3 regions of the Comamonas denitrificans genome follow, and region 3 is predicted to be linked to each of the others. Evidence: predicted binding sites of a transcription regulator. Region 3 holds the regulator's gene; each other region holds the start of a gene.
The links. Region 3 encodes LexA, which represses DNA repair genes until DNA is damaged. Its sites were predicted from a motif close to ACTGTATNNNNATACAGT; they were not measured.
Positions count from the first base shown of each region.

Region 1: recA (recombinase RecA) is a predicted target of LexA. The motif match lies at 5,005-5,022, and genes of this name have one in related genera.
Region 2: ACFO24_RS12910 (DNA topoisomerase IV subunit B) is a predicted target of LexA. The motif match lies at 7,687-7,704, and genes of this name have one in related genera.

Region 1 is NZ_JBHSEY010000026.1:20,360-29,975, forward strand. It holds gene ACFO24_RS06345 (KdsC family phosphatase) at 1-533, shown strand, start outside; gene lptC (LPS export ABC transporter periplasmic protein LptC) at 530-1,126, shown strand; gene ACFO24_RS06355 (RNA recognition motif domain-containing protein) at 1,247-1,570, opposite strand; gene ACFO24_RS06360 (TMEM165/GDT1 family protein) at 1,869-2,441, shown strand; gene metX (homoserine O-succinyltransferase MetX) at 2,584-3,723, shown strand; gene metW (methionine biosynthesis protein MetW) at 3,720-4,304, shown strand; gene ACFO24_RS06375 (MarR family winged helix-turn-helix transcriptional regulator) at 4,430-4,924, opposite strand; gene recA (recombinase RecA) at 5,032-6,159, shown strand; gene ACFO24_RS06385 (regulatory protein RecX) at 6,159-6,719, shown strand; gene mltA (murein transglycosylase A) at 6,729-7,898, opposite strand; gene ACFO24_RS06395 (YiaD family glycine zipper/OmpA-like lipoprotein) at 7,997-8,662, shown strand; gene ACFO24_RS06400 (LysR substrate-binding domain-containing protein) at 8,672-9,616, opposite strand, start outside.
Region 2 is NZ_JBHSEY010000057.1:191,701-201,316, forward strand. It holds gene ACFO24_RS12890 (M20 aminoacylase family protein) at 1-742, shown strand, start outside; gene ACFO24_RS12895 (ABC transporter ATP-binding protein) at 1,423-2,046, opposite strand; gene parC (DNA topoisomerase IV subunit A) at 2,052-4,391, opposite strand; gene ACFO24_RS12905 (PDDEXK nuclease domain-containing protein) at 4,451-5,584, opposite strand; gene ACFO24_RS12910 (DNA topoisomerase IV subunit B) at 5,649-7,643, opposite strand; gene ACFO24_RS12915 (MFS transporter) at 7,868-9,070, shown strand; gene ACFO24_RS12920 (hypothetical protein) at 9,067-9,234, shown strand; gene lolA (outer membrane lipoprotein periplasmic chaperone LolA) at 9,327-9,616, opposite strand, start outside.
Region 3 is NZ_JBHSEY010000051.1:5,068-14,683, forward strand. It holds gene selD (selenide, water dikinase SelD) at 1-293, opposite strand, end outside; gene mnmH (tRNA 2-selenouridine(34) synthase MnmH) at 423-1,475, shown strand; gene ACFO24_RS11120 (type IV pilus assembly protein FimV) at 1,523-3,718, opposite strand; gene ACFO24_RS11125 (Tex family protein) at 4,019-6,427, shown strand; gene lexA (transcriptional repressor LexA) at 6,458-7,093, opposite strand; gene ACFO24_RS11135 (asparaginase) at 7,160-8,155, shown strand; gene adk (adenylate kinase) at 8,386-9,042, opposite strand; gene kdsB (3-deoxy-manno-octulosonate cytidylyltransferase) at 9,312-9,616, opposite strand, start outside.

The DNA.
Region 1 (9,616 bases), on a different contig from region 3:
TGCACTTTCCCCCGGAACTGCTCTTACAAGCCCAGCCGGTGCGCGTGGTGTTTTTCGATGTCGATGGGGTGCTCACCGATGGCGGTTTGTATTTCAGTGAAGCGGGCGAATCCCTCAAGCGCTTTCACACCCTGGATGGCCATGGCATCAAACTGCTGCAGCAAGCGGGCATTACCCCGGCGGTCGTCACGGGGCGGGACAGCGCTCCACTGCGCCTGCGCCTGCAGCAATTGGGCGTGCGCCACGCCATTTTTGGCACCGAGGATAAATTGCCCGCCGCCCAGCAAATTTTGAACACCCTGGGCCTGGATTGGTCGCAAGCGGCCGTCATGGGCGACGATTGGCCCGACCTGCCCATGCTGCGCCACTGCGCCCTGGCCTGCGCCCCGGCCAACGCCCATCCGGAAAACCTGGCGCTGGCCGATTGGGTCAGTGACTTTGCTGGCGGCCAAGGGGCCGTGCGCCAGCTGTGCGATCTGCTGCTGATGGCCAGCGGCCAGTACCGCCGTTTGCTGGAGCAGTATTTGCCATGAAAACCACCCTGTCCGACCGGCTGAGTTTGTACCTGCCCATCGTGCTGATGGGGCTGCTGGCCCTGGGCAGCTGGTGGCTGGTGCGCTCCGCCCCCCGCCCCCTGGCGGCCCAAGCGGTGGCGCTGCCCGAAAACCAACAAGACTACACGGTGGAAGATTTTTCCACCCAACAATTTGCCGCTGACGGGCACTTGACCAGCCAGATTTGGGGCCAGCAAGCGCGGCATTATTTGCAAGCCGATATTTTAGAAATTGACCAAGTGCGCACCCGCAGCCAAGGGGCGCAGGGCGTGCTCACCACCACCTCGGCCCAGCGCGGCATTAGCAACAGCGATGCCTCTGAAGTGCAGCTGTGGGGCACTGCCAAGGTGGAGCGCCACTACCCCAACGGCAAGCCACCCATGGTGCTGGAAGGAGAATTTTTGCATGCCTGGCCTCAGCTGGAGCGCCTGCGCTCTCACCTGCCGGTGACCCTCACCCGGGGGGGCAGCCGCTTTACCGGCAACAGCCTGGAATACGACAACGCCCGCCAAGTGGCGCTCTTGCAAGGCCGGGTGCGCGGGCACATCGAAGCGCCAAAGCGCACGCGCTAGCCTTGGCCGCTGGCCGAACGTGCTGCGCGATGGCCAGACGTAACAAGGCAGACGTAAAAAAAGAGCCTTGCGGCTCTTTTTTTTGAGATTGCGAACAGGTGCGCAATCTACAGCGCGTGCTTAGTAGCTGCTGCGACGGTTGTAACCGCCGCCGTTGTTGCCACCGCCAAAGCCGCCGCTGCGGGGAGGACGGGGCTCCATCGGGCGAGCGATGTTCACCACCAGATCGCGGCCACCCATGTTTTGGCCGTGGGTGCCTTCGATAGCGGCTTGGGCTTCAGCTTCGCTGCCCATTTCCACAAAGCCAAAACCTTTGGAGCGGCCGGTGTCGCGCTCCATCATGACTTTGGCGCTTTGCACCGCACCGAATGCGCTGAAGGTCTGTTCCAGATCTTGATCGCGGAAAGAGTAGGGCAGGTTGCCTACGTAAAGTTTGTTGCCCATGACAGGACTCCTGAAAGAAAAAAAGAAACGCGATGGAGTCCTGACCAGAATCACACTAAGACAAGAGACGCAAACGCACTCGCTCTTGTGCCCGTGCACGCCGAGAGCGCGGCCATTATCGAGGATATCCACAAGGCTGCTGCAGGTTTTTTCGGGTAATTCGTGCTCTATACAACACCTGTGTTTAGCCCGGCGGCGGCGGCGTTGGGTGATAGGCAGGCTTTTTAGGAGGTGTTTTTGCGCGTCTGGGGTGCTTTCCAGCAAGGCTGCAGCTTCTGCAAGCACAATGCGCGCCCTTATGGATGCTTTGCTTATTTCAACAATGATTGTGGCGCTGGCCGAGATGGGCGATAAAACCCAGCTGCTGGCGCTGGTGCTGGCCGCGCGCTTTCAAAAACCGTGGCCCATCGTGGCGGGGATTTTGATCGCCACCGTGGCCAACCACGCCCTGGCCGGGGCCGTGGGCGTATGGATAACGCAATGGCTGGGGCCAGACATGCTGCGCTGGGTGCTGGGGCTGTCGTTCATCGCCATGGCGCTGTGGATGCTGGTGCCCGACAAACTGGACGATGCGGGCATCAAAGAGCACCCCGGCTGGGGCGTGCTGCTGACCACCACGGTGGCGTTTTTCTTGGCCGAGATGGGCGATAAAACCCAGGTGGCCACCGTCATGCTGGCCGCGCAGTACCAAGCCTTTGTGTGGGTCGTCATCGGCACCACGCTGGGCATGCTGCTGGCCAATGCGCCGGTGGTGTGGCTGGGCCACAAGCTGGTGCGCCGGGTGCCGCTGCGGCTGGTGCATGGCATCTCGGCCGCGATTTTTGCTGTGTTAGGGGGGCTGGCCTTGCTGGCGCCGGTGCTTGGAGTATGATGGCCCGCCTAGTTTTTACTAGCTAGTCGCGCCGATTTGCACCAGCTTGCGGGCGCTTTATAAATTCCGCTAAAGACCCGTCCGACGCGATGTTTTCTTTCCCTTCGCCCCGGCCTCGTTTTTAGCGATGCCGGGTTTTTTTATGTCTTTGATCGCCACCCCCCAAACCATGCACTTCCCCGAGGTGCTGCCGCTGCAAAGCGGGGCCAGCATTCGGGATTACCAGTTGGTGTACGAAACCTATGGCCAGCTCAACGCGGACAAATCCAATGCCGTGCTGGTCTGCCACGCCCTGAACGCCTCGCACCACGTTGCCGGGGTGTACCCCAATGAGGAGAAAAGCGAGGGCTGGTGGGACAACATGATCGGCCCAGGCAAGAGCGTGGATACGAACAAATTTTTCGTTATCGGTGTGAACAACCTGGGCTCGTGCTTTGGCTCCACCGGGCCCAAAGACATCAACCCCGACACCGGCACGGTGTACGGTGCCGATTTTCCGGTGGTAACGGTAGAAGACTGGGTCAATGCCCAGGCCCGGCTGCTGGACCGCCTGGGCATCGGGCAACTGGCCGCGGTGCTGGGCGGCAGCCTGGGCGGCATGCAGGCGCAGTCGTGGACGCTGCAGTACCCCGAGCGCATGCGCCACGCCGTGGTGGTGGCCAGTGCGCCCAATCTGACGGCCGAGAACATCGCCTTCAACGAGGTGGCGCGCCGGGCCATCGTCACCGACCCGGATTTTCACGGCGGCCACTTCTACCAGCATGGCGTGGTGCCGGCGCGGGGGCTGCGCATTGCCCGCATGATTGGCCACATCACCTACCTGAGCAACGATGTGATGAACCAAAAATTTGGCCGCCAGCTGCGCGAGGGGCTGGAGTTGAAGTACAGCACGCAAGACATTGAGTTCCAAATTGAGAGCTATCTGCGCTACCAGGGCGACAAGTTCAGCACGTATTTCGATGCCAATACCTATCTGCTCATTACCCGGGCGCTCGATTATTTTGATCCTGCCCGCGCATTTGGCGGCCAATTGGCCCAGGCCTACGCCCGCGCCAAGGCCAAGTTTTTGCTGATCAGTTTTTCTACGGACTGGCGTTTTGCGCCCGAGCGCTCGCGCGAGATCGTCAAAGCCCTGCTCGACAACGGCCGCCAGGTCAGCTATGCCGAGATCGACGCGCCGCACGGTCACGATGCCTTTTTGCTGGACGACCCACGCTACATGGGCGTGATGCGCTCCTATTTTGAGAACATTGCCACCGAATTGACCAAGGAGGGCGTATGAGCGATACCGCCACCATGCAGGCCATTGCGGCCCTGATTCCCGCCGGGGCGCGGGTGCTGGACCTGGGCTGCGGCGAAGGGGCCATGCTCGATTTTCTGCAACGCCAGCGTGGCTGCACCGGCTACGGTGTGGAGCTGGACGATGCCAACGTGCTGGCCTGCGTGCGCCGGGGCGTGAATGTGCTGCAGCTCAACTTGGAAGACGGCCTGGCCATGTTCGAGGACAACAGCTTTGACGTGGTGCTGCAGATCGACACCCTGCAGCACCTGCGCAACGCCGAGACCATGCTGCAGGAAACCGCCCGCATCGGGCGCAGCGGCATCGTCGCCTTCCCCAACTTTGCCCACTGGCCCAACCGCCTCTCGGTGCTGCGCGGGCGCATGCCGGTCACGCGCCACCTGCCCTACCAGTGGTACGACACGCCCAACATCCGCGTCGGCACGTTCAAAGACTTTGAGGTGCTGGCCACGAAAAACCGCCTGCGCATCCTGGACGCCTTCGGCCTGAACAACGGCCAGATCGTGCGCCGCCTGCCTAACCTGTGCGCCAGCCGGGCGGTGTTCCACTTTGAACACGCTTGAATAAAAAGAGCTGCTTGCGCTGATAAACAAACAATTTCAAAGGCAAAACGCTTTGAAAGACAATAAAAATCAGCGCAAACAGCTATGCATAAAACCAATCATGCCCCTGCGCTTAGAACGTGTTCTTAGGCCAGCCGCCCCGCATCGGCCCCGTACATCTCCAGGGCAATGCGCACCACGGTGGCCACTTCCTCGCCCACGGCGGCGGTAAATTCGGCCTCGGCCTGGGCGGTGGCGCGGGCAAAGCCCTGGTACCACTGCAGGCCGCTGGCGGTGTAGCACACCCGCTTGGCGCGGCGGTCCAGCGGGTCGGGGCGGCGCTCGACCAGGCCCCAGGCCTCGCACTGGTCAATCAAATCGGCCATGGCCTGCTTACTCATGCCCGCGCGGTCGGCCAAATCGGTCAAGCGGTCGCCCTGCGGGCTTAAATGCCGGGTGATGTGCAGGTGGGCGGCGCTGACCTTGTCGCGCTCGGCCAAGTTCGATAGCGCCAGCGGCACGGCCGTATCCTGCACCATCAGCGCCCGCACGCGCTGGTCAAATTGGCGCAGGGCATGGCCCAGCAATTGGCCCAGATGGGTTTGTCGCCAAGCATCTGCGTGCGGGTTATTTTGCAGCATGGTCAGTTTTCCTAAAAATCAAACAAACTGACTAAATTATAGCTATCTCTTGTTTTACATTACTGTTCATTCGTCCAGTCACTGTATTTTTAAACAGGAGTTTCCCCATGAACGCCACCGCCCGCACCCCTGCCGCCGCCCCCTCGGAAGAAAAAGCCAAAGCCCTGGCCGCCGCCCTGGCCCAAATTGAAAAGCAATTTGGCAAAGGCACCATCATGAAGCTGGGCGAGGGCGAGGTGGTGGAAGACATCCAGGTCGTCTCCACCGGCTCGCTGGGGCTGGACGTGGCCCTGGGCGTGGGCGGCCTGCCGCGCGGCCGGGTGATTGAAATTTACGGCCCCGAATCGTCCGGCAAAACCACGCTGACCTTGCAAGTGATTGCCGAGATGCAAAAAATCGGCGGCACCTGCGCCTTCATCGATGCCGAGCACGCGCTGGACACCAGCTACGCGCAAAAACTGGGCGTGAACTTGAATGAGGTGCTGATTAGCCAGCCCGACACCGGCGAGCAGGCGCTGGAGATTGTCGATAGCTTGGTGCGCTCGGGCGCGGTCGATTTGATTGTGATCGACTCGGTCGCGGCCCTGGTGCCCAAAGCCGAAATCGAAGGCGAGATGGGCGACAGCCTGCCTGGCCTGCAAGCGCGCTTGATGAGCCAGGCGCTGCGCAAACTGACCGCCACCATCAAAAAGACCAATTGCACCGTCATCTTCATCAACCAAATCCGCATGAAGATTGGCGTGATGTTTGGCAGCCCGGAAACCACCACCGGCGGCAACGCGCTAAAGTTTTACGCCTCGGTGCGCCTGGACATTCGCCGCACCGGCAGCATCAAAAAGGGCGACAACGTCATCGGCAACGAAACCAAGGTCAAAGTGGTGAAGAACAAAGTCTCGCCGCCGTTCAAAACCGCCGCGTTCGACATTTTGTTTGGCGAGGGCATCAGCCGCATGGGCGAGATCATCGACATGGGGGTGGAGGCGAAAATTTTGGATAAATCCGGCGCTTGGTACGCCTACAACGGCGAAAAAATTGGCCAAGGCCGCGACAACACCCGCGAATTTTTGAAAGAAAACCCGGCCCTGGCCGCCGAAATCGAAAACAAAGTGCGCGCACACCTGGGCGTGGCCCCGGCCGCTGGTGCGGCTCCAGCCGCCGCCGATGCCGCCGAAAAACCCGCCAAACCGACCAAGGCCAAAAAAGGCGAGGTCGATGAGGACGGTGTCATCCTGTAATGGCCGCCGCGCCCTTGAGCCTGACGGCCCGGGCGCTGCGTCTGCTCGCCCAGCGCGAGCATTCGCGCCTGGAGCTGCAGCGCAAGCTGCAGCGCTTTGTGCAACCGGCGGCAGAGCAATCGGCAGCAGAGGAAGGCGCAGCAGAAACTGCGCCCAGCCAGCGCCCAGCCCATGCCGATGGGGCCGCGCCCATGCCAACCGCAGAAGAGTTGGCCGCCGTGCTGGACAAGCTCGAAGCCAAAGGCTTTATCCAGCCTGAGCGCGTGGCCCAATCCGTGCTTTACCGCCGCGCCCCCAAGCTGGGCAGCCAGCGGGTGCTGCAAGAGTTGCGGCAAAAAGGCTTGGATGAAGCCATCGTGCGCCAAGCCGCCGATACCTTGCGCGACACCGAGCACCCACGCTGCTGGGCGGTGTGGCAACGCAAATTTGGGGAGGTGGCCAGCACGCCCCAGGAGCGCGCCCGGCAGATGCGCTTTTTGGCCAGCCGGGGCTTTGCGATGGAGGTGATTGGCAAAGTGGTGCGCGGGCAGGCACCGCACGAGGATGAGGCCGAAGATTAAGCGCCGGCGCTAGGGGGCCGGGGCCCCCTTGGGCCACAGCACCCACAGGCGCAAATCCTGCTTGGTACGGCCCGCAATGTCGCCCGCAATCTCACCCGAACCCATGAAGTAATCGGCCCGCACGGCCCCCACAATGGCGCTGCCCGTGTCTTGGGCCAGCACCAAACGGTTCAAGGCCTGTGTGGGACCGCTGCTGGAGAGCCACACGGGCGTGCCATACGGAATGCTGCGCCGGTCCACGGCAATCGAGCGCTCGGCGGTCAGCGGCACGCCCTGCGCCCCTTTGGGGCCAAAGTTGCTGCTGACTTCATCCAGCGCCTCTTCCCGAAAGAACACATAGCGGGGGTTGCTCCACAGCATCTCTTGCACGCGGCTGGGGTTGGCCTGCGTCCAGGCGGTGATGCCTGGCCACGTGGCATCGCGCACCAGGCCCCGCTCCAACAGCCATTTGCCGACGCTGCGGTAGGGGTGGTCGTTGGTGGCGGCAAAAGCGGCCCGCACTTGGCGCTGGCGGCCATCGGGCTCGGTCATGTTCAAACGGCCAGAACCTTGGATGTGCAAGACGAGCACTTTGACCGGGTCGTCCAGCCAGGCAATCTCATGCCCGGCCAAGGCCGCCTGCACGCTGGGGGACGATTCAATTTGCTGGCGCGACAGCCAGGGCTTGCGCTTGCCAAAGCCCTCCACCCCCACGGGGGCGGCGTACAAGGGGTAGCGAAACACGGGGTCGGGCTGGCGCTGCGCATTAAAAAATGGCTCGTAATACGCCGTCAGCATGCCGTTGCTGTTACCGCTGTGGTCTTCCACCCGGTAGGGCTGCATATGCGTTTGCAGCCAGTGCCAAATTTGGGCGGTATTGGCCAGGCCCAGGCGGCGAATGTCTGGGCACAAACGGGCCAGCGCGGCCGGCGGCGCGGTGCAGCTGTGCTGCCAGGCTTGCAGGGCTTGGTGCACATCGTCCTCGGCCAGGCCGGGCAGTTCGGCCCAGCGCACCGGCACCCAGCGGCTGCCTGGGCGGGCAATGGGCGGGGGCAGCGGCGCTGTATCGGGCACCATGCCCGTGGGCAGCGGGGGCACTTTGTCAGCCATAGGGATATCGCCTTTGCGCGGCGTGGAGCAGGCAATCAAACTACCTACAATGAGCAGCAGCAAGGCGCGGGGAAAAAAGGATGCGGTCATGGGGCCGATTTTGCGCCAATCTGCGCCTTGTCCATTGGCAATCTGTATTGCTTTGATCGTGTGTACCGGCCCTGCTGGCCCGAGGAAAGGACTTTTGTATGCGCAAAATGATGACCATGACGGCCACCGCATTGGTGGCAGTTTTAACGGTAAGCGGCTGCGCCGATACCGGCATGTCCGATACCCAGCGCCGCACGGCCATTGGCACGGGCGTGGGTGCGGTGGCCGGCGCGGTGATTGCCTCGGCCACGGGCGGTAAAGCGGGGGTGGGTGCGGTGGCCGGCGCAGCCATTGGCGGCATTGGCACCTATATCTGGTCGGCCAATATGGAAAAGCGCAAGCGCGAGATGCAGGAGGCCACCCAAGGCACAGGCATTGGCGTGAGCCAAACGGCAGACAACCGCTTGAAGCTGGACATCCCCAGCGATGTTTCGTTTGACACCGGCCGCTACGACATCAAGAGCAATTTCGCCCCCATCTTGAATCGCTTTGCCGATGGCCTGCGCAGTACGCCGAATTACACGGTGGACATCATTGGCCACACCGACAGCACCGGCAGCGATGCGGTGAACAACCCGCTGTCGATCAACCGCGCCAATGCCACACGCAATTACTTGATCAATCGCGGTGCGGATAGCACGCGCATCTACACCGAAGGGCGTGGCTCGCGCGAGCCAGTGGCCAGCAACGCCACCATCGAAGGCCGCGCCCAAAACCGCCGCGTCGAAATCTACATGGGTGAAGTGGCACCCCAGCAGCGCTAGGCAACGCTCTTAATTCAAGCGCTCCACCCCCAGCAGCTTGCAGGCATGGATGGCGTTGCGCAGGGCGGCGATGGCCTCGTAACGGGTAAAGCTGCGCCGCCACACCAGGCTGACGCGGCGCTTGGGCGGGGCGCTGCCGTCGGGCTCCACAATCGGCAGGTAGCGGATGTAGGGCTCGTCCGAGCGGCGACGGCGCGGGCTTTGCAGCGCATCGTTGGCCACCGACAGGCGCGGCACCAAGGTCACGCCCATGCCGGCGGCGACCATGTGCTTGATGGTTTCGAGTGAAGAGCCTTCAAAGCTGCGGCGAATGCCTTCGGCGTTGCTGGCGTAGCGGGCAAATTCGGGGCACACCTCCAGCACGTGGTCGCGAAAGCAGTGGCCCGCGCCCAGTAGCAACATGGTTTCATTTTTCAGCTGTTGGGTGCTGATGGATTCTTGCTGGGCCAGGGGATGGGTGCTGGGCACGGCGGCCAAAAACGGCTCGTCGTACAGCGGGGCGATGGCCAGGCCCGTATCAGGAAAGGGCTCGGCCAAGATGGCGCAGTCGATCTCGCCGGTGCGCAGCATTTCCAGCAGTTTGACGGTGAAGTTCTCCTGCAGCATGAGCGGCATTTGCGGCGTGCGGGCAATGGACTGGCGCACCAAATCGGGCAGCAAATACGGGCCGATGGTGTAAATCACGCCCAGGGTGAGCACCCCGGCCAGGGGGTCTTTGCCGCGCTTGGCGATTTCTTTGATTTCAGCCGCTTGGTCCAGCACGGTTTGCGCCTGGCGCACGATGTCTTCGCCCAGGGCGGTGATGGTCACCTCGTTGGAGCTGCGCTCAAAGATTTTGACATCCAGCTCTTCTTCGAGTTTTTTGACGGCCACCGACAGCGTCGGTTGCGAGACAAAACAGGCTTCGGCGGCACGGCCAAAGTGCCGCTCCCGGGCCACGGCGACGATGTATTT
Region 2 (9,616 bases), on a different contig from region 3:
CCTGTTCCAGCGCTTTGCCTGCCAGGCCGTCTTTGCCCTGCACAACTGGCCCGACCTGCCCCAAGGGCAAATGGCCGTGCGCGTTGGCCCCATCATGGCCGCCAACATCCGCTTTGAAATCCGCGTGCGCGGCAAGGGCGGGCACGCCGCACTGCCACACACCACGCGCGACCCAGTCCCCGTCGCCTGTGCCATCGTCACGCAGTTGCAAACCCTGGTGTCGCGCACCCTCGACCCGGTCGATAGCGCGGTGCTGACCATCGGCAAAATCGAAGCGGGCACAGTAGAAAACATCATCCCCAACGAGGCCGTGCTCTACGGCACCCTGCGCACCCTGCGCGACGACACCCAGGCCACCTTGGTCGCAGGCATCGAGCGCATCGCCCAGCACACCGCTGCTGCGCATGAATGCCAGGCGCTTTACATCCACAAACCCGGCTACCCGAACACCACCAACAGCGCCGCCGAGGCCGCCTTGATGGCGCAGGTGATGGCAGAGGTGGTCGGCCCAGAGAACACCCACCCCAACATCGACCCGGCCATGACCAGCGAGGACTTTGGCTTCATGCTGCAGCAGGTGCCCGGCGCTTATGGCTGGATTGGCAATGGCAAAAATGGCCAGCGCGGCACCAGCCTGCACCATCCGGGCTACGACTTCAACGACGACAACATCGCCCTGGGCGCACGCTTTTGGGACACCCTGGCACGCCGCTGGCTGGAGCAGTCCAGCGCCAGCGCCTGAAGCGGCGCAGCCAGCGAAGAAGCCATCAAAGCAACAGCGTATCGGTCAGAGCGCAGCCGCAGGAACAGGCAAGCCGCCTCCCGTCTGACTCACCGCAGTTGTTTGAGCGCAGCGCCCACAGGGCGCGTAGCGAGTTCTGCGGTGCAAAAGCTGCGCAGCACGCCTTCTTTGCGTCCTTTCTTGCGCGGGCAAGAAAGGATGTCGCCTGCCGGGGCGAGACCCGGCCAGCGGAAATAAAAAAAGCATATGAAGGCCAATGCCAGTAGGGGCAGACCTGCGTGTCTGCCCAGGTGCCGCAGGCATGAATCCTGGAATCAGGGCGAACACATAGGTTCGCCCCTACGGGGGTGGGTACGAAACCCGACGAATTTTCGGTATTTCTTTGTGATTTTTCCTTGGTATTCAAGCTTAGCGTGCGATAGCTGCTTTCTTGTTTGATCTTTTGTTCGCTGACCGGGTCTCGCCCCGGCAGGCGACTAACTTTCTTGTTCGCACAAGAAAGTCAGCAAAGAAAGCGTGCTGCGCAGCTTGGCACCGCAGAACTCGCTACGCGCCCTGTGGGCGCTGCGCTCAAACAACTGCGGTGAGTCAGACGGGAGGGGGCTTGCCTGTTCGTGGGGCTGCGCTCTGACGGATGCGCTGTTGAGGGTGGGAATGGCTTCTTCGCTGGCTGCGCCGCTTCAGCAGTGGGTGTCGGTTGGCAGCTGCACCACCTCATCCCACTGCACGCCGGGCAAAGTGTCGTGGTGCGCCACCAGCACCCAGCGGGGATGTTCAGCCTGGGCCAACTGGTCGGCCACAGCATTCAAAGCCTGCCCCAAATATTCAATAGAAGCGCGGTCCAGCCCCGCATCCGGTGCATCAATCAAAGTGATCGCCGCCCCGCTGGCCAAGGCCGCCGCCTGCCAGAACTTGCGCTGCGTGCCAGTGGAAAGCTGCCACCAGGCTTTTTCCAAATGCGGCTCCAGCGCAAACCCTGCCACGTGCTGCTGCCACGCCGTGCCATCCCAACCGGGCCAGCGCTGCTGCTGGGCAATGAGCCAATCGGCAACGGGTTGCTGAGGATGGCAATCGGTCAGTGGCACGGCCATGGCCTGCGCCCGGTAGGCCTGGGTGCCGCCTTGCCAAGCCCCACACTGCACCTGCCCCGGTGCGGGAGGATTTTGCACCCCGGCCAGCCACGGCAGCAGGCGGTGCTTGGCGCTATCGCCCTCGTCCAACAGCAAATGCAGGCCGGGCAGCAAGCGGGTATCGGGGGCCACGTCAGGGGGCAAGTGGTGCCAGATCAAGCTCTTGTTATGCATAGTACTTATTCAATCCGTTCGATTTTGACGGGCTTAAACGTCCAGCCCGCCGCCTTGCCTTTGCTGGCGCGTTTGCCGGCGGCGTTGTTCAGGCTGCGAATTTCCAGCACCTCCTCGCGCTCTTTGCCGCCTCGGCCTGTGCCGCTGATGCGCACGCTGCGCGTGTAGGCGGCAGCGCCCACCAGGCTGGCCCCATCGGCCAGTTTCATCAGTTGCAGGCCGCGCCCGCCGGTCATCACTTTTAATTCGGCCAAGGGGTAGGTCAGCACCTGGGCATCGCTGCTTAGACAGGCGATATGGGTGGCGGCCGTGCCATCGGGCGCATCCACCACACTGGGCAGGCACAGGGTTTCGCCCTCTTGAATGGTGACAAAGGCTTTGCCTGCCTTGTTGCGGGCCACCAGGCTGCTGGCCTCGGCAATAAAACCGTAGCCGCCGCTGCCACTCATCAGCAAGCGCGTGCTCGCCGCCCCGGCAAAGTAGCTGACGATGTGCGTGCCCGGCTCCAAATCGATCAAGCCCTGAATCGGCACCCCATCGCCGCGCCCACCCGGCAAGGTGGCCACGGCCACGCTGTACACCCGGCCCAGGTTGCCAAAGGCAATCAGCGTATCCACGCTGCGGCAGGCAAAGTGGCCCCACAGGGCATCGCCCGCTTTGAAGCTGAAATTGCTCGGCGCATGGTCGTGGCCCTTCAAGGCGCGCACCCAGCCTTTTTCTGAGATGACCACGGTCACCGGCTCATCGACCACCTTGATCTCGGTGCTCACCCTTTGCGCCTCTTCAATCAGCGTGCGGCGCGGGTCGGCAAAGGTTTTGGCATCGCGCTCCACCTCTTTGATCAACAGGCGCTGCAGGCTTTTGGGGTTGGCCAAGATATCGAGCAAACGACCCTCATCTTCGCGCAATTGCTGCAATTCCTTGTCGATCTTGATCGCTTCCAGCCGGGCCAACTGGCGCAGGCGAATTTCCAAAATATCTTCCGCCTGGCGCTCACTCAAGTCAAAGCGGGCCATCAGCGCCGCTTTGGGCTCATCGCTCTCGCGGATGATGGCAATCACCTCGTCAATGTGCAGCAGCACCACCTGCCGCCCCTCCAAAATGTGAATCCGCGCCTGCACCCGGTCCAGCTGGTGCTGGCTGCGCCGCGTGAGCGTGGTCTGGCGAAAGGCCAGCCATTCTTCCAGCATCTGGCGCAGCGATTTTTGCGTGGGCCGACCATCTATGCCCACCATCGTCAGGTTGATGGGGGCCGAGGTTTCCAGGCTGGTGTGCGCCAAAAGCGTGTTAATAAACTCCTGTTGCGGTGTTTTACTGCTTTTTGGCTCCAAAACCAGGCGCACCAAGGCATCCTTGCTGGATTCATCGCGCACGCCATCCAGCACATTCAGCACCGTGGCCTTGAGCTGTTGCTGCTCTTGCGTGAGTGCCTTTTTGCCAGCCTTCAGCTTGGGGTTGGACAGCTCTTCAATCTCTTCCAACACCTTTTGGCTGGACACCCCCGGCGGCAGCTGCGTCACCACCAACTGCCACTGGCCGCGCGCCAGTTCCTCCACCACCCACCGCGCCCGCACCTTCAGGCTACCGCGCCCAGTGCGGTAGGCGTGCGCAATGTCCTGGGCGCTGCTGATGATCTGGCCGCCGCCGGGGTAATCCGGGCCGGGAATCAGGGCCAACAGCGCCTCGTCGCTCAGTTGCGGGTCTTTGGCCAGCGCCACACAGGCCGCGGCTACCTCGCCCAGGTTGTGGCTGGGAATTTCCGTGGCCAGCCCCACGGCAATGCCACTGGCCCCATTCAGCAGCGCAAACGGCAGCCGCGCGGGCAACTGGCGCGGCTCTTGGGTGGAGCCGTCGTAGTTGGGCACAAAGTCCACCGTGCCTTCGTCAATTTCATCGAGCAGCAGCGTGGCAATCTTGGCCAGCCGCGCCTCGGTGTAGCGCATGGCCGCCGCGCCATCGCCATCGCGGCTGCCAAAGTTGCCCTGGCCATCAATCAGCGGGTAGCGCTGGTTAAAGTCCTGCGCCAGCCGCACCAGCGCGTCGTAGGCCGACTGGTCGCCGTGCGGGTGAAAGCGGCCCAGCACATCGCCCACCACGCGGGCCGACTTCACCGGCTTGGCCGCCGTGGTGCCATTAGCGCCGCCATAGCCCAGGCCCATGGCCTGCATGGCGTACAAAATGCGCCGCTGCACCGGCTTCATGCCATCGCACACATCGGGCAGCGCCCGGCCCTTAACGACCGAAAGCGCGTATTCCAGGTACGCCTGCTGGGCGTAGCCGCCCAGGGTCAGGGTGTCGCCCTGCGGGTCCGTGGCAGCAGGCTGGAGGGAAAAAATGTCTGTCATAGTTCAATAAAAAAATAGCTGCTAGCGCTTGATGCATAAGGGCTAGATGCCAAAAACGTTCAAATATTCGATGAAGAAGAAGGGTGCGCTGCCTCGTCCAGCCCTTGCAACTCGGCTTCAATTTGCTCGATGCTGGGCAGGCTGGTTTGCAAATCCTGCGGCAAGGCGCGGGTCAGCTCGTAGCTGGAAACACCAATCGGTTGTTCAACCCCGCGCAAGGCGTACTCGGCCAGCACACGGTTGGGCTGCTGGCACAGAATCAGGCCCACGGTCGGCTGGTCACTGGGATGGCGCAACTGGTCATCGACCACGCTGCAATAAAAACTCATCTTGCCTGCGTACTCGGGCTTGAAGTCGCCACGCTTGAGTTCAATCACTACGTAGCAGCGCAGCTTCAGGTGGTAGAACAGCAGGTCGATGTAGAAATCTTGGTCGCCAATATCTAGGTGGTATTGCCGCCCGACAAAAGCAAAGCCCTGACCCAGCTCCAGCAGGAATTTTTCCAGATGCGCAATCAGCCCAGTTTCCAGTTCGCGTTCGTGAAACGGGTCAGAGAGCGTCAAAAAATCGAACAAGTACGGGTCTTTGAGTGTCTGCTGCACCAGATCGGACTCGGGCTTAGGTAGGCGAAGGGCAAAGTTGCTGGCTGCCTGCCCGTGGCGCTGGTGCGCGGCAGTCTCAATCTGCATCAGCAAAATATTGCGGCTCCAGCCATGCTCCAGCGCCGCCTGCATATACCAGCTGCGCGTGGCGTGGTCTTTGACCTTGGCCATCAGGACGGCGTGATGCGTCCAGGGCAAGGCCAGAATCAGCTCAGCCGTAAAAAGTGCCGCAGCCTGTGGCATTTTTTGCTTGACCTCTATTTGTGCAGCAGGCTGCTGCACAAATGACAGTTGCGCGTACTCCCGATAAAACGCCAGCATTTGCTTGATGTTGCGCTCGGAAAAGCCCTTTTCCTCGGGCAACTCGTTGTGCAAATCCCGCGCCAGCCGGGGAATCACGCCCGCGCCCCAGCCCTCTTGCTGCTGGCGCTCATGAATCATTTGGCCGATCCCCCAATACAGGCGGATCAGCTCGGCATTGACCGACAGCATGGCCCGCACCTGGGCTTGGCGCACGCGCTGCTTGATGTCGGTAAGCAGCGAGGCGTAGCCCTGGGATAGGGGTGTGAGGGAAGCGGGTGGATGAGTCATATTTCAAAAACAATAGCTACTCACGCTTTACTGAAAAGCGTTAGATACCAAAAACACTAAAAATTTACACATCCACCGCCACCGCATCGCCATGCAGCTCCATCAGCTCGCGGCGGGCGGCGGCTTCGCCTTTGCCCATGAGCTGGGTCATGACGTTGGCGGTGGCGGCAAAGTCCAGTGCGCCCAGTTGCACTTGTTGCAGGCGGCGGGTGTCGGGGTTGAGGGTGGTGTCCCACAGCTGTTCGGCGTTCATCTCGCCCAGGCCTTTGAAGCGGCTGATTTGGCATTTCTCGCGCGCCACGCCTTCTTTGGCGGCTTTGTCCAGGATGGCTTGCAGCTCGCCCTCGTCCAGGGCGTAGAGTTTGGCGGCGGGCTTTTTGCCACGGGCGGGAATATCGACGCGAAACAGCGGTGGGCGGGCGACGTAGATGTGCCCGGCATCGACCAGCTTGGGGAAGTGGCGGAAGAACAAGGTGAGCAGCAGCACCTGGATGTGGGCCCCGTCCACGTCGGCATCGCTCAGGATGCAGACTTTGCCGTAGCGCAGGCCGGACAAATCGGGGCTGTCGTTCGGGCCGTGGGGATCAACGCCAATGGCCACCGAGATGTCATGCACTTCATTGTTTTTAAATAAGAAGTCGCGCTCTACCTCCCAGGTGTTGAGCACTTTGCCGCGCAGGGGCAGGATGGCTTGGGTTTCTTTGTCGCGGCCCATTTTGGCGCTGCCGCCGGCGCTGTCGCCCTCAACCAGAAAGACTTCGTTGTGGGCGATATCGCGGCTTTCGCAGTCGGTTAGCTTGCCGGGCAGCACGGCCACGCCGCTGCCTTTGCGTTTTTCCACCTTTTGGCCCGCTTTTTGGCGCTGCTGGGCGGCTTTGATGGCCAGTTCGGCCAGCTTTTTGCCGTGTTCGATGTTGGCGTTGAGCCACAGCTCCAGCGTCGGTTTGACAAAGCTGGAGACTAGGCGCACGGCATCGCGGCTGTTGAGTTTTTCTTTGACCTGGCCCTGAAATTGCGGATCAAGCACCTTGGCCGAGAGCACAAAGCTGGCGCGGGCAAACACATCGTCGGGCATGAGCTTGACCCCCTTGGGCAGCAGGCTGTGCAGTTCGATGAAGTTTTTCACGGCCTGGAACAAGCCATCGCGCAGGCCGCTTTCGTGCGTGCCACCGGCCACGGTGGGGATCAGATTGACATAGCTTTCGCGCAGCACGGCCCCCTGTTCGGTAAAGGCCAGGCACCACGCCGCGCCTTCGCCCTGGGCGAAGCTGTCGTCCTGGGCATCGGCAAAACCGGCACCTTCTAGCAGCGGTAGCAGGGGGTCGGTGGCCAGCGACTGTTCTAAATAGTCTTTCAGGCCGCCCTTGTATTGCCAGGTTTGGGTGTCTTTGGTATCGCGGGTTTTTTCATTGGCCAGGGTGACGCTCACGCCCGGCATGAGCACGGCCTTGGAGCGCAGCAGGTGGACCAGCTCGCCCAGCGGCAGGTGGGGGCTGTCGAAGTAGCGCGCATCGGGCCAGGCGCGCACTGTTGTTCCCTGTTTGCGCTCGCCACTTTGCAGGGGGCGGCGCTGCAGGGGCTGCACCACATCGCCACCGGCAAAGACCAAATGGGCGGCTTCGCCCTCGCGGTACACGGTCACTTCCAGGCGGGTGGAGAGCGCATTGGTCACGCTCACGCCCACGCCGTGCAGGCCGCCGGAGAAGCTGTATGCGCCGCCGCTGCCTTTGTCGAACTTGCCGCCCGCGTGCAGGCGGGTGAAGACCAGCTCGACGACGGGGGCGTTTTCTTCGGGGTGCAGACCAAAGGGGATGCCGCGCCCGTCATCCTCGACGCTGACCGAGCCATCGTCGTGCAAGGTGACGCGGATTTTTTTGCCAAATCCGGCCAGGGCTTCGTCGGCGGCGTTGTCGATCACCTCCTGCACGATGTGCAGCGGGTTGTCGGTGCGGGTGTACATGCCCGGGCGCTGCTTGACGGGCTCAAGCCCTTTGAGCACGCGGATGGAGCGTTCGGAATAAGCGGAAGAAGACGACAAAGTGGGGGTGGTATCAGCCATAGCGGCGCAAATTGTAGTGGCCGCACGGCAGTCGCCCGAAAAGACTGTATGAAAAAACAGTTTCAAACAAGATGCGAGGCTTGCCACTTTACGTTTAGGTAAATTAAGGGAAAGCAACCTCGGTGACTGCTGTGCCGCGTGGTTTTCGCTACATTCCCAGCCTTATGCAAAAAAGCAATATAGATACTTCTTCCGCCCCCGCGTCCGCCGTTCAGCGACTGCCCATGCTGCAGGTGCTGTTGTGTGCGGGCATGGTGGTGACGCTGTCCATGGGCATTCGCCACGGTTTTGGCCTGTGGCTGCAGCCCATTACCCAAGACATGGGCTGGAGCCGCGAGTCCTTCTCCCTGGCGATTGCGGTGCAAAACATGGCCTGGGGCATTTTGGGGATTTTTGTTGGCATTTTGGCCGACCGCTGGGGCGCATTCAAAATTTTGATAGCTGGCGCCGCGCTCTACGCCTTGGGTTTGGCCGGAATGGCCTTGGCCCCCACTACTTGGTTGTTTATTTTGAGCACGGGCCTGGTCATTGGCGCGGCGCAATCGGGCACGACCTATGCCGTGGTGTATGGCGTGCTGGGCCGACAAATCCCCGCAGCGCGGCGCAGCTGGGCCATGGGCCTGACGGCGGCGGCAGGCTCTTTCGGGCAGTTTTTTATGGTGCCGGTCGAAGGGGCGCTGATTGCCCAGCTGGGCTGGAGCAATGCCTTGCTGGCCCTGGCCCTGGTGGTCTTGCTGATCGGCGTGTTGGCCTTTGGCCTGCGCGAGCCGGGCTTTGGCAAAGGGCAAGCACTGGCACCGCGCACCCAATCGGTGCGCGAGGCGCTGAAAGAGGCCCTGGGCCATTCCAGCTTTGTGTTTTTGACGCTGGGTTACTTTGTCTGCGGCTTTCAGGTCATGTTCATTGGCGTGCACATGCCCAGCTATTTGAAAGACTTTGGCATGGCCCCGCAGGTGGCCAGCTACAGCCTGGCGTTGATTGGGCTGTTCAATATCTTTGGCACCTATATCGCCGGCAACCTGGGCCAGCAACTGCCCAAGCAGTATTTGCTGTCGGGCATTTACGGGCTGCGGGCGCTGGCCACGGTGCTGTTTTTGCTGGCCCCGCTGTCACCGTGGTCGGTGTACGCCTATGCGGCGGTTATGGGGTTTTTATGGCTTTCGACTGTGCCGCTGACCAATGGCATCTTGGCGCAGATTTTTGGCGTGCAGCATTTGTCCATGCTGGGCGGCATCACCTTCTTTAGCCACCAGTTGGGCAGCTTTATGGGCATTTGGTTGGGCGGCTACCTGTACGACAGCCAAGGCAATTACGACATGCTTTGGTACCTGATGATTGTGCTGGGCGTGGCCGGTGCCTTGATTAATTTACCGGTGCGCGAAACGGCCATTGCCCGCCCCGCACTGGCAACCACCCCCAAGGCATGACGACCGAACCCACCACCCCCACATCTGCGCCCCAGCGCCGCCCGATTTGGCAGCGGGCCTTGGCATGGCTGGTGGTTGCGCTGGTCTTGCTGGCCGTGTTTGGCCTGTACCTGGACCCCGATTTCATGCTCACCATCGCCGAGCAAACTTGGGCCTGTTTTTAAACCATTGCAAATAGCTGCACCCGCTGAAAAACAAAAGGATTTCGATTAGATTCAACCGAAATCCTTTGTAAATAAAGCGCAAGGCGCTATTTTTATTGATCCAGCACACTGACCCCCGCCGGGGTTTGAAAGTGAAAACTGCCCGCTGGCAAACCAGGGGACAGCGCCATCTGGGTAAAGCGCAGCAGCGATTGCTGGCCAAAGCTGTCGTTAATTTGCAGCGCAGCCAATGCCCCTGCCGGGGTGAAACCCACGCGCAGCTGCTGGATCTGGCCATCCTGGTTTTTCGGCGTGGCTTGCACCCATTGCAGGCCCTCGGGGTCGGGCTGGGCACTGGCCTGCGCAGCCAAATCAAAATCTTTGCGCAAAGCGGCCATGTCTT
Region 3 (9,616 bases):
ATATCCGACAGCGCATTGGTGGCGGCGATGCGGCCAAAGTCGTGCGGGTCATCGACGATGGGCATGAAAAAATCGGTCGTCGCCACAATCGCTTGGTGCTCATTGATGCGATAGACGGCAGCATCGTCGGCCGTTTCGGTGCCGACCAATAAATCTGGAAAAAATTGGGTGGGCAGGGTGCTTTGACCAATCAGTTGGGCCAGGATGCCCGGGGCAATTTTGCAGCCACAGCCACCGCCATGCGAGAGCGAAGTTAAACGGGGAGCGGTGGTAGTAGCAAGGGTTTCAGACATGGCAGGCACAAGGGGCGCAGTAAAAATGGGGCAAATTGTAGCGTTCAAGTTTTACGCCCTCTTCAGGGACCCAGGGGGGCGGGGCTATGACAATGGCGGTTGTTTCATTTTTACCTGATGGCTTTTTAAATGTCCCAGCGCCAGCCTGTTCGTGTTACCGAGATTGCCCGGTTTACCACCGTGATTGATGCCCGCTCCCCTGCTGAATTTGCCCTTGACCACATTCCGGGGGCGATCAACTGCCCGGTGCTCGACGATGCGCAGCGGGCCATCATTGGTACGCTGTACAAGCAGCAAGGCGCATTTGCCGCCAAGCGGCTGGGTGCCGCCTGGGTGGCCGCCAACTTGGCCCGGCATTTAACCACCACGTTGGCCGATCGCCCGGCGAACTGGAAGCCCTTGGTGTACTGCTGGCGCGGGGGGATGCGCAGCGGCTCCATGGTGACGTGGCTGCGCATGGTGGGCTGGGATGCGCAGCAGCTGACGGGGGGCTACAAAGCCTACCGCCACCACGTTGTGGAGCAGTTGCGCCAGCGGATGCCGCAATTGCGGCTGCGGGTGGTGTGCGGGGCCACGGGCAGTGCCAAAACGCGCTTGCTGCATGCCCTGCAGGCGCAAGGGGCGCAGGTGCTCGATTTGGAGGGCCTGGCCTGTCACAAGGGGTCGCTGCTTGGAGCGGTGCCCGGCGTGGAGCAGCCCAGCCAAAAAGCGTTTGAGACGCAGCTGCTCCATGCCCTTGAGCAGCTGGATACGGCCCAGCCGATTTTCATTGAGGGCGAGAGCGCCAAGATTGGCCGCCTGGCTGTGCCGCTGGAGCTGATTGCCCAGATGCGCAGCGCCCCCGTGCTGGAGGTGCAAGCCACGCCTGAGGTGCGGCTGGCGTTTTTGCTGCGCGATTACGCCTATTTGGGGGACGATGTGCCGCTGCTGTGCCAGCGGCTGGCCTTGCTCAAAGAGCTGCAGGGCAAAGAGACCATTGCCCGCTGGCAAGCCTGGGCGCAGGCGGGTGATTTCCGCAATTTGTTTGCCGAGCTGATGGCCTTGCACTACGACCCGCAGTACCTGCGCTCGCAAGCGCGCAACTTTCAGCAGTGGGCGCAGCGCCAGTCGGTGCAGGCCAGCAGCTTAAGCGAAGCTGGCATTGTGGATTTGGCCCGGCAGGTGCTGAAAAATATGCACTGATGGCTGTCAGCAGGCAGCACGCTGCGGGCTGAACTGGCGCGCTAGGGCTAGGGTTTGGGCTCTGGCGGGGTGCTGGGTTTGAACTCGAAGTTGTCAAAATCCAGCCCCTCCATGTCGAAGGAGGGTGGGGGCACTTCTCCAGCAGGCGCGGTGGGCGCGGCGCTGTCGGCCTCGCCGCTGCTGGGCAAGGGCCAGTCCAGGCCAAAGTCGGTCAAGAGGGCGTTGTCGGTGTTTTCAAAAGGCGCTGGCGGCAGGCTGGCCTCGGCCTGGGGCGGCTGCTTGGGCGATGGGGGCGGCGGCACCACGGCTGAAAATTCGGCCAGATCATGAGGGAAATCATTCGGCAAATCGCCAGGCAGATCACCCAGCAGGTTGTCAGGCAGATCGGCCTCCAGGCTGCCCGCCAAGTGGGGCACATCCAGCAGCGGTGTGGCTGCCAGTGCGGACGCGGCGGCGCTGCTGTCTTGCGCCAGGCGGCTGTTGTCGGTTGCCAAGCTGCGCTGGGCGGCGGCGATGGTGCTGCTGCGGGCAATGGTGCTGCCGCGTTGATCGGCTGTGGTGTGTTCGGCAATTTCGTACAGCAGGAGCAGTTCCTGGAACGCCGTGGGCGGCAGGCGGTCCAGGGGCTGGGCCAGCTGGGGGGTTGTTGTCGGGTAGTGGATGGCCCCGCCCATCAGGGCCAGCACATCGTCGGTGGGCCAGAGGGCTTCAATTTGCGTGAGCAGGGGCACGGCACCTTCGAGCAAGTCGGCGCTGGGCGCGTGGTAATTTTCCAGGCGGGGCGCTTGGATGTTGAACACCGCCTCCAGGGCGCGTCGGGTGGTTTCAAAGGCCTCGGTGCGGCTGAGTTGGTAGAAAAACTCCAGCAACTTCAGGTAGGGCAGGGGGGAGGCTTTGGGATTTTTCTCGATGTGGTTTTCCAGCAGGATGATGGCCTCATCGTATTCGCCAATGGAGGCGTAAAACTCGGCCTGCTCCTGGGTGTCCAGAAAGTCTTGGGTGGTGACCGTCAGGTAGCCCGACGGAGCCTCGGCGCTGTCGCCCTCGTTCAGGTGGTTGTCCGCTTGGGGCAGGAAAAAAGCGTTGGGCTGGATGGGCACTGCGATGGGGGCCGAGGGCGCAGGTTCTGCCGGGGCGGGGGCAGGGCTGGCTTGCTTAGTAGGAGCTTCTGGCGCTTCTACGGTGGGGTTTTTTACTGTTTCTACGCTGTATTGTGTTTCTTCTTCAACGGTGGATGCTATGTATTTTTCTTCAGCATCGGGGGCGTATGCGCTGCGGACGGCTTGGTGCCAATCGCTGGCAGCGTGCTGGCGTTCGGCCCGCAGGCGCTGCAGCAAGTAGGCAATGGCCAGCAGCGCCGCTGTGAGCACGGCCAAAAGCAGGTAAAGCCACAGGGGCAGGGTGTTAGCCGCTTTGGCGGCTGCCAATTCAGCCGTCAGCCCAGCGATTTCGGCGCGGCTTTTTTTCTGTTGTTCTTCTAGGCTGGACAGCTGCGTTTGTAGCTGCAGCAGGCGCTCGCTTTCAATGGCGGCGGTATCGGCGGGCGCAAGGGCAATCGTCGATTCGCCCCGATTGGCGGCCGCTCCCTCCTCCCCGTCATGAAACAAAAACAGCGTGTCCATGCGCAGCACCGGGCGGGCGCTGTCCAATGCGGTGATGCTCAGGGCCAGCGGGGCCGCTGCCGCCGGGTCGGCCGGTGGCGTGCGTGCAGGCGCTACCTTGGGGGCCGGGGCCGGGGTGGTTTTGGGGGCCGGGCGTGCCGTTGCCGTGGGGGCTTTGGCGCTGGGGGCTTGGGCCGCTTTGGCCGCTTTAGGGGCGGGTGCCGGGCGCTTGGCGGTTTTTTCTGGGGGAGGGCTTGGCGACAACGCGGCGGCGGGTTGCGTGCTTGGCAGCAGCTGCGGGGGGTCGGCAAACAGGGTGTAACTGCGCGAGATTTGGCCGCTGCAGCCAGCGCTGACCGTCAGGCTGACCAGGGGTTCGTTGATGGCTTGTTGCGAACGAATGCGCAGGGTCTGTGGTGCAATCAAGGTGGTGCGGACGGGGGTGGAGACCTCGCCCTGCATCACCTGGGCTTGGATGCAGCTGCTGTCCAGCGTCTGGCCGGGATCGGGAACGATGGTGATGCGCACATCCAGCGGTGCCCCTAGCACCACGGGGTTTTGTGGCGTGCCCAGGGTCAGGGCACACGCCTGCGCTGCTGCGGTAAGGCAAGCTATCCCTAGAAATTGATTTCTTAATCGCACGCGTGCGGCCCTCTTTTGTTCTTTCGTGACGTTTCAGCGACTTTGCCTGAAAGTTTTTTGCTCTTTTGTGAAGAGCCAGTGGAAACATTTTGACATGCTTTGCATTGCGCTGAATGCCTTAATAAGCGGATGCTATCGTCGCTTTTGCGCCTCCTATGGCACGGTGGTGACTGCAGCGGGGCTTTGTATGCAGCGCATATTTCTTGTGGGCAAGCGCCCGTTGCAGCCCTGGCTCTTGGGCAGCGCTGTGGCAAACTCGCCCCCTTTCTGGTTTTCAGCGTGCTTTGGGCACATGAGCGCATGCAAAAAATTATTGGGCAAATTGCCGCCGAGTTAAAAGTGGGGGCCGCACAGGTGACGGCGGCCGTGGAATTATTGGATGGCGGGGCGACGGTGCCGTTTATTGCCCGTTACCGCAAAGAGGCCACGGGCGGGCTGGACGATGCCCAGCTGCGTGAGCTGCAAGTGCGCCTGGCCTACCTGCGCGAGCTGGATGAGCGGCGCGGCACCGTGCTCAAAGCCATTGATGAGCAAGGCAAGCTGACCGATGCCTTGCGCTTGGCGATTGCCCAAGTGGCCACCAAGCAAGAGCTGGAAGATATTTACCTGCCGTTCAAGCAAAAGCGCCGCACCAAAGGCCAAATTGCCAAAGAGTTCGGCATTGAGCCGCTGGCCGACCAGTTGCTGGCCGACCCCACGCTCGATCCCCACGAACACGCCCAAGCCTATTGCCAGCCGGCCACGGTGCTTGACGATGGCAAGCCAGGCCCGGATTTCTCTACCCCCCAAGCCGTACTCGATGGCGTGCGCGACATTTTGTCCGAGCGCTGGGCTGAGGATGCGGCGCTGGTGCAAAAGCTGCGCGAATGGCTTTGGGCCGATGGCCTGCTGCGCTCCAGCCTGGTGGCAGGCAAGAATGAGCAAGAGCCCGAAGTGGCCAAGTTCCGTGATTATTTTGATTACGAAGAGCCCATTGGCCGCATTCCTTCGCACCGGGCGCTGGCCGTTTTTCGGGGCCGCAGCCTGGAGATTTTGGATGCCAAGCTGGTGCAGCCCCAAGAGCCTGTTCCGGGGCAGATGAGCCTGGCCGAAGGCCATATTGCTCTGCACCTGGGCTGGAGCCACCAAAACCGCAAGAGCGATGACCTGCTGCGCAAATGCGTCACCTGGACATGGCGCGTGAAGCTGAGCCTGTCCATTGAGCGCGACCTGTTTACCCGTTTGCGCGAAGCTGCCGAGGCCGTGGCCATCAAAGTCTTTGGCGACAACCTGCGCGACCTGCTCTTGGCCGCCCCCGCCGGGCCTCGGGCTGTGATGGGGTTGGACCCTGGGATTCGCACCGGCGTGAAAGTGGCCGTGGTCGATAGCACCGGCAAGCTGCTGGAGACCGCCACGGTCTTCCCCCACGAACCGCGCCGCGATTGGGAGGGCAGTGTCTTGACCCTGGCCGCCCTGGTGCAGCGCCATGGCGTGCAGCTGATTGCCATTGGCAACGGCACCGCCAGCCGTGAGACCGATAAGCTGGCAGCCGATGTGATTAAATTGGTAGAAAAAACGGCGCAAGCGCAATCTGGTAAAGCGCTAGCAGCTCTACAAAAGATAGTGGTGAGCGAGGCGGGTGCTTCGGTGTATTCGGCCAGCGAGTTCGCCAGCCAGGAGCTGCCGGATGTCGATGTCAGCCTGCGCGGTGCGGTCAGCATTGCCCGGCGCTTGCAAGACCCGCTGGCCGAGCTGGTCAAGATCGACCCCAAAAGCATTGGCGTGGGCCAGTACCAGCACGATGTGAACCAAAGCGATTTGGCCCGCCAGCTAGGCAGTGTGGTGGAAGACTGTGTGAACGCCGTGGGCGTGGATTTGAATACCGCCTCGGCCCCACTGCTGGCGCGGGTGTCGGGCCTGTCGGCCACGGTGGCCAAATCGGTGGTGCGCTGGCGCGATGCCCATGGGCGCTTTCAAAGCCGCAAGCAATTGCTCGAAGTCAGCGGCCTGGGGCCCAAAACCTTTGAACAAGCGGCAGGGTTTTTGCGCATTCGCGGTGGGGTCAATCCTTTGGACATGACCGGTGTTCACCCCGAAACTTACCCCGTGGTCGAGCGAATTTTGCAGGCCACCAAGACCCCGATCGAGGCGCTCATGGGGCGCAGCGAACAGTTGCAAAAACTCAACCCCGCCCAGTTTGCCGATGAGCGCTTTGGTGCCATCACGGTGCGCGATATTTTGGGTGAGCTGGAAAAGCCAGGCCGTGACCCGCGCCCTGATTTTGTCGTTGCTCGCTTCAATGACGGGGTGGAAAGCATTGCCGACTTAAAAGAAGGCATGGTGCTGGAGGGTACCGTCAGCAACGTGGCGCAGTTTGGGGCGTTTGTCGATTTGGGCGTCCACCAGGACGGTTTGGTCCACGTCAGCCAGATGAGTCACAAGTTTGTCGAAGATGCCCGCGAGGTGGTGAAAACCGGCCAGATTGTGAAAGTCAAAGTGCTGGAGGTGGATGCCCCGCGCAAGCGCATCAGCCTGACGATGAAGCTGGACGCTGCCCCCGCCCGCCGTGATGGCCCGCGTGACAATCGTTTTGAAGCTGCAGGCCGGGGGAGCAATGCGCCCGCGCGGCGCGGTGACCGTGGCGAGCGCCGCGATCATCAGCCCAGCGGGGCTGCTGGGCACAGCGCCATGGCATCGGCCTTTGCCAAGCTACAAGGCTTGAAAAAGTAACACCCCGGCGCTTAGAACGTGTACACGTTCTTACAGCCCGGGGCGCACCAAGCCAACGGCCAAGCCTTCAATGGCAAAGCTTTCCGCATCGCGCACTTCGATGATGGGGTAATCGGGGTTGGCCGGGTGCAGACGGGCACCGCTGGGCAACAGCTCCAGGCGTTTGACGGTGACTTCATCATCAAGCCGCGCCACCACAATCTGGCCGCTGCGTGCTTGTTGGGTCGCCTGCACGGCGAGCAAGTCGCCATCGAGGATGCCCAGGTCACGCATGGACATGCCGCGCACGCGCAGCAGGTAGTCGGGGCGGCGCTCAAACATGCTCTCGGGCACACTGTGGGTGGTGTCAATATGCTCCTGCGCAAGAATGGGCGAGCCAGCGGCCACCCGGCCAATCAGGGGCAGGACCAAGGTGCTGGCCAGTTGGGTGACCTGCTCCTGCGCGGCGTGCAGGCGCAACCGGATACCGCGCGAGGTGCCGCTGACCAGCTCAATGGCGCCTTTGCGGGCCAGGGCTTTCAGGTGCTCTTCGGCGGCATTGGCCGATTTAAAGCCCAGTGCCTGGGCAATTTCTGCCCGGGTGGGGGGGGCCCCGGTAGCGGTGATGGAGGTTTGGATGAGCTCCAACACTTCTTGCTGGCGGGCGGTGAGTTTAGGCAGGGCCATGGTGGTTCCTGTGAATTTGTACAGTCACTGTATTTTTAACCAGTTTGTTTGGGGATGCAAGCAGCCATGAGGCAAAACACCAGGACGAGCGCCAGCACCGTTGCCAACACCCTGGCCCTGCTGGGCATGGGGGGCACGATTGCCGGTACCGGCAGTGCCAGCGGCGTGGGCTACCAAGCGGGGCAAATTGCGGCGCAAGACTTGCTGGGGGGCATTGCGGTGCCGACGGGTTGTGTGGTGCGGCCCCAGCAGGTGCGCCAACTCGATAGCAAAGACATCGGCGATGGCGATTGGCTGGCTTTGGCCCAGGCGTGCGGGCAACAACTGGCCGATCCGCAGGTGGCCGCTATTGTGATTACCCACGGCACGGATACCTTGGAAGAAACCGCTTGGTTTTTGCAGTGCGTGCTGCCTGCGGGCAAGCCGGTGGTATTGACCTGTGCCATGCGCCCGGCCAGTGCCTTATCGGCCGATGGCCCGGCCAATCTGCGCGATGCCTTGGCCTGTGCGGCGGATGGGGGGGCGCTGGCCTGGGCGCAGGCAGGCCAGCCGGTGCTGGTGGTGGCGGCGGGGGAGGTGCACAGCGCCGCTGCAGTGCGCAAAGCCCACGCCTACCAGGTGCATGCGTTGAGCTCGGCCCCCGCCGGGCCTGTGGCGTGGGTGGAGGAGGGGCGGCTGCGCTGGGCACAGCGCCTGCCGCAGCAGGTGGTGGTTAAAAATGCCGTGCCCCTGCCCCCTTTGCCCTGGCCGTGGGTGGAGGTGGTCACCAGCCATGCCGGGGCGCGGGCCGAGGGGGTGGATGCCTTGGTGGCTGCCGGGGTGCGCGGCCTGGTGGTGGCGGGCACCGGCAATGGAACGGTGCATGCAGCGTGGTTGCCGGCGCTGCAGCGGGCGCGGGCGGCGGGGGTGCCGATTGTGCGTACCACCCGTTGCGCTGAGGGCCGCATCGTGCAAGCGCCGGGCCAAGACGATGCCGAGGTGGTGGACTTGCCGCCGCTCAAAGCCCGCATCAGCTTGATGCTGCGCTGCATGTCGCCCTCTGTCCCTAGGCCCTCGCCATAAAAAAAGCCCCTGCGAACAGGGGCTTGGTTTTTTGGCGCAAAGGCCACATGGCGTGGCCAGGGGTTCTAAGAACGTGTTCACGATCTCCTCATGGGTGTGCGGGCGCGGCTTCGGGCGGTCTGCGGCGTTGCAAATCCTCGCCATAGCTACGGCTATGTCTGTGGTTTGCGCCTTGCAGCCCATCCCGATCCGCATCCCGCACCCCTTCGCGCGGAAATCGTGAACACGTTCTAAGCACCCAGTGCCGCAAAGGCACGTGCGGTGATTTCTTCAACGCTGCCCGTGCCGCTGATGGCGCGGTACTGGGGGGCGGCTTGGGGTTCGGCTTTGGCCCAGTTGGAGTAGTAATCGACCAGGGGACGGGTTTGGTCGCTGTACACCTGCAGGCGTTTTTTCACGGTTTCTTCTTTGTCGTCTTCGCGCTGCACCAGGGGTTCGCCGGTGACATCGTCAATGCCTTCGACCTTTGGGGGATTGAATTTGACGTGGTACGTGCGGCCCGATGCGGGGTGGCTGCGCCGGCCGCTCATGCGGTCGATGATGGCCTCGAACGGCACGTCAATTTCCAGCACGTAGTCCAGCTTCACGCCAGCGGCCTTCATGGCATCGGCCTGGGGGATGGTGCGGGGGAAGCCGTCAAACAAAAAGCCTTTGGCGCAGTCGGGCTGGGCGATGCGGTCTTTCACCAGATTGATGATGAGCTCGTCGCTGACCAATTGCCCCGCATCCATCACCGCCTTGGCTTGCAGGCCCAGGGGGGTGCCAGCCTTTACAGCGGCACGCAGCATATCGCCGGTGGAGATTTGGGGAATGCCAAATTTTTCGCAGATAAAAGCAGCTTGGGTGCCTTTGCCAGCGCCGGGGGCGCCCAACAGGATGAGTCTCATGGATTTCCTCGTGAAGTGTTGAAATTTTTTATGAACATGCCCGCCGCGCTGCAGTGACCATGCCAAGGCGGGGCAAAGGATAGCACGGCCTTCTTTGAAAAATCCTTACAAATTTTGCACTGCAGCATGGCTTTTGCAAGCACCAATCGCTGGGACTGGCGCAGCAGAGAAGGCGGTTGCTTTATTTAAAAGAGCTTTTCCCGCTTGGATAATCAGCATTTCAGGGTTTAAAGTGTCTGAAAACGTTGTTTTTAAAGCGGAAGCAGCTATTAATTTAATGCTGTTTGCGCCCAAAGATGGCGCACTCGTGCTAAATCCTCGGGGGTGTCCACCCCTGGGCCAGGAGCCTGGGCGGCAGTGTGTACGGCAATGGCGTGGCCGTGCCACAGGGCGCGCAGCTGCTCTAGGGCCTCGACCTGTTCGGTGGGGGCCGGGGGGAGGGTGGGAAATTGGCGCAAAAACCCGGCACGGTAGGAGTAGATGCCGATATGGCGCAGCGGTGCAAAGGAGGTGGCACCGGCAGCGGCACTGTTGCCATCCCACCACTGCGTACCCGCCTGGTCGCGGTGCCAAG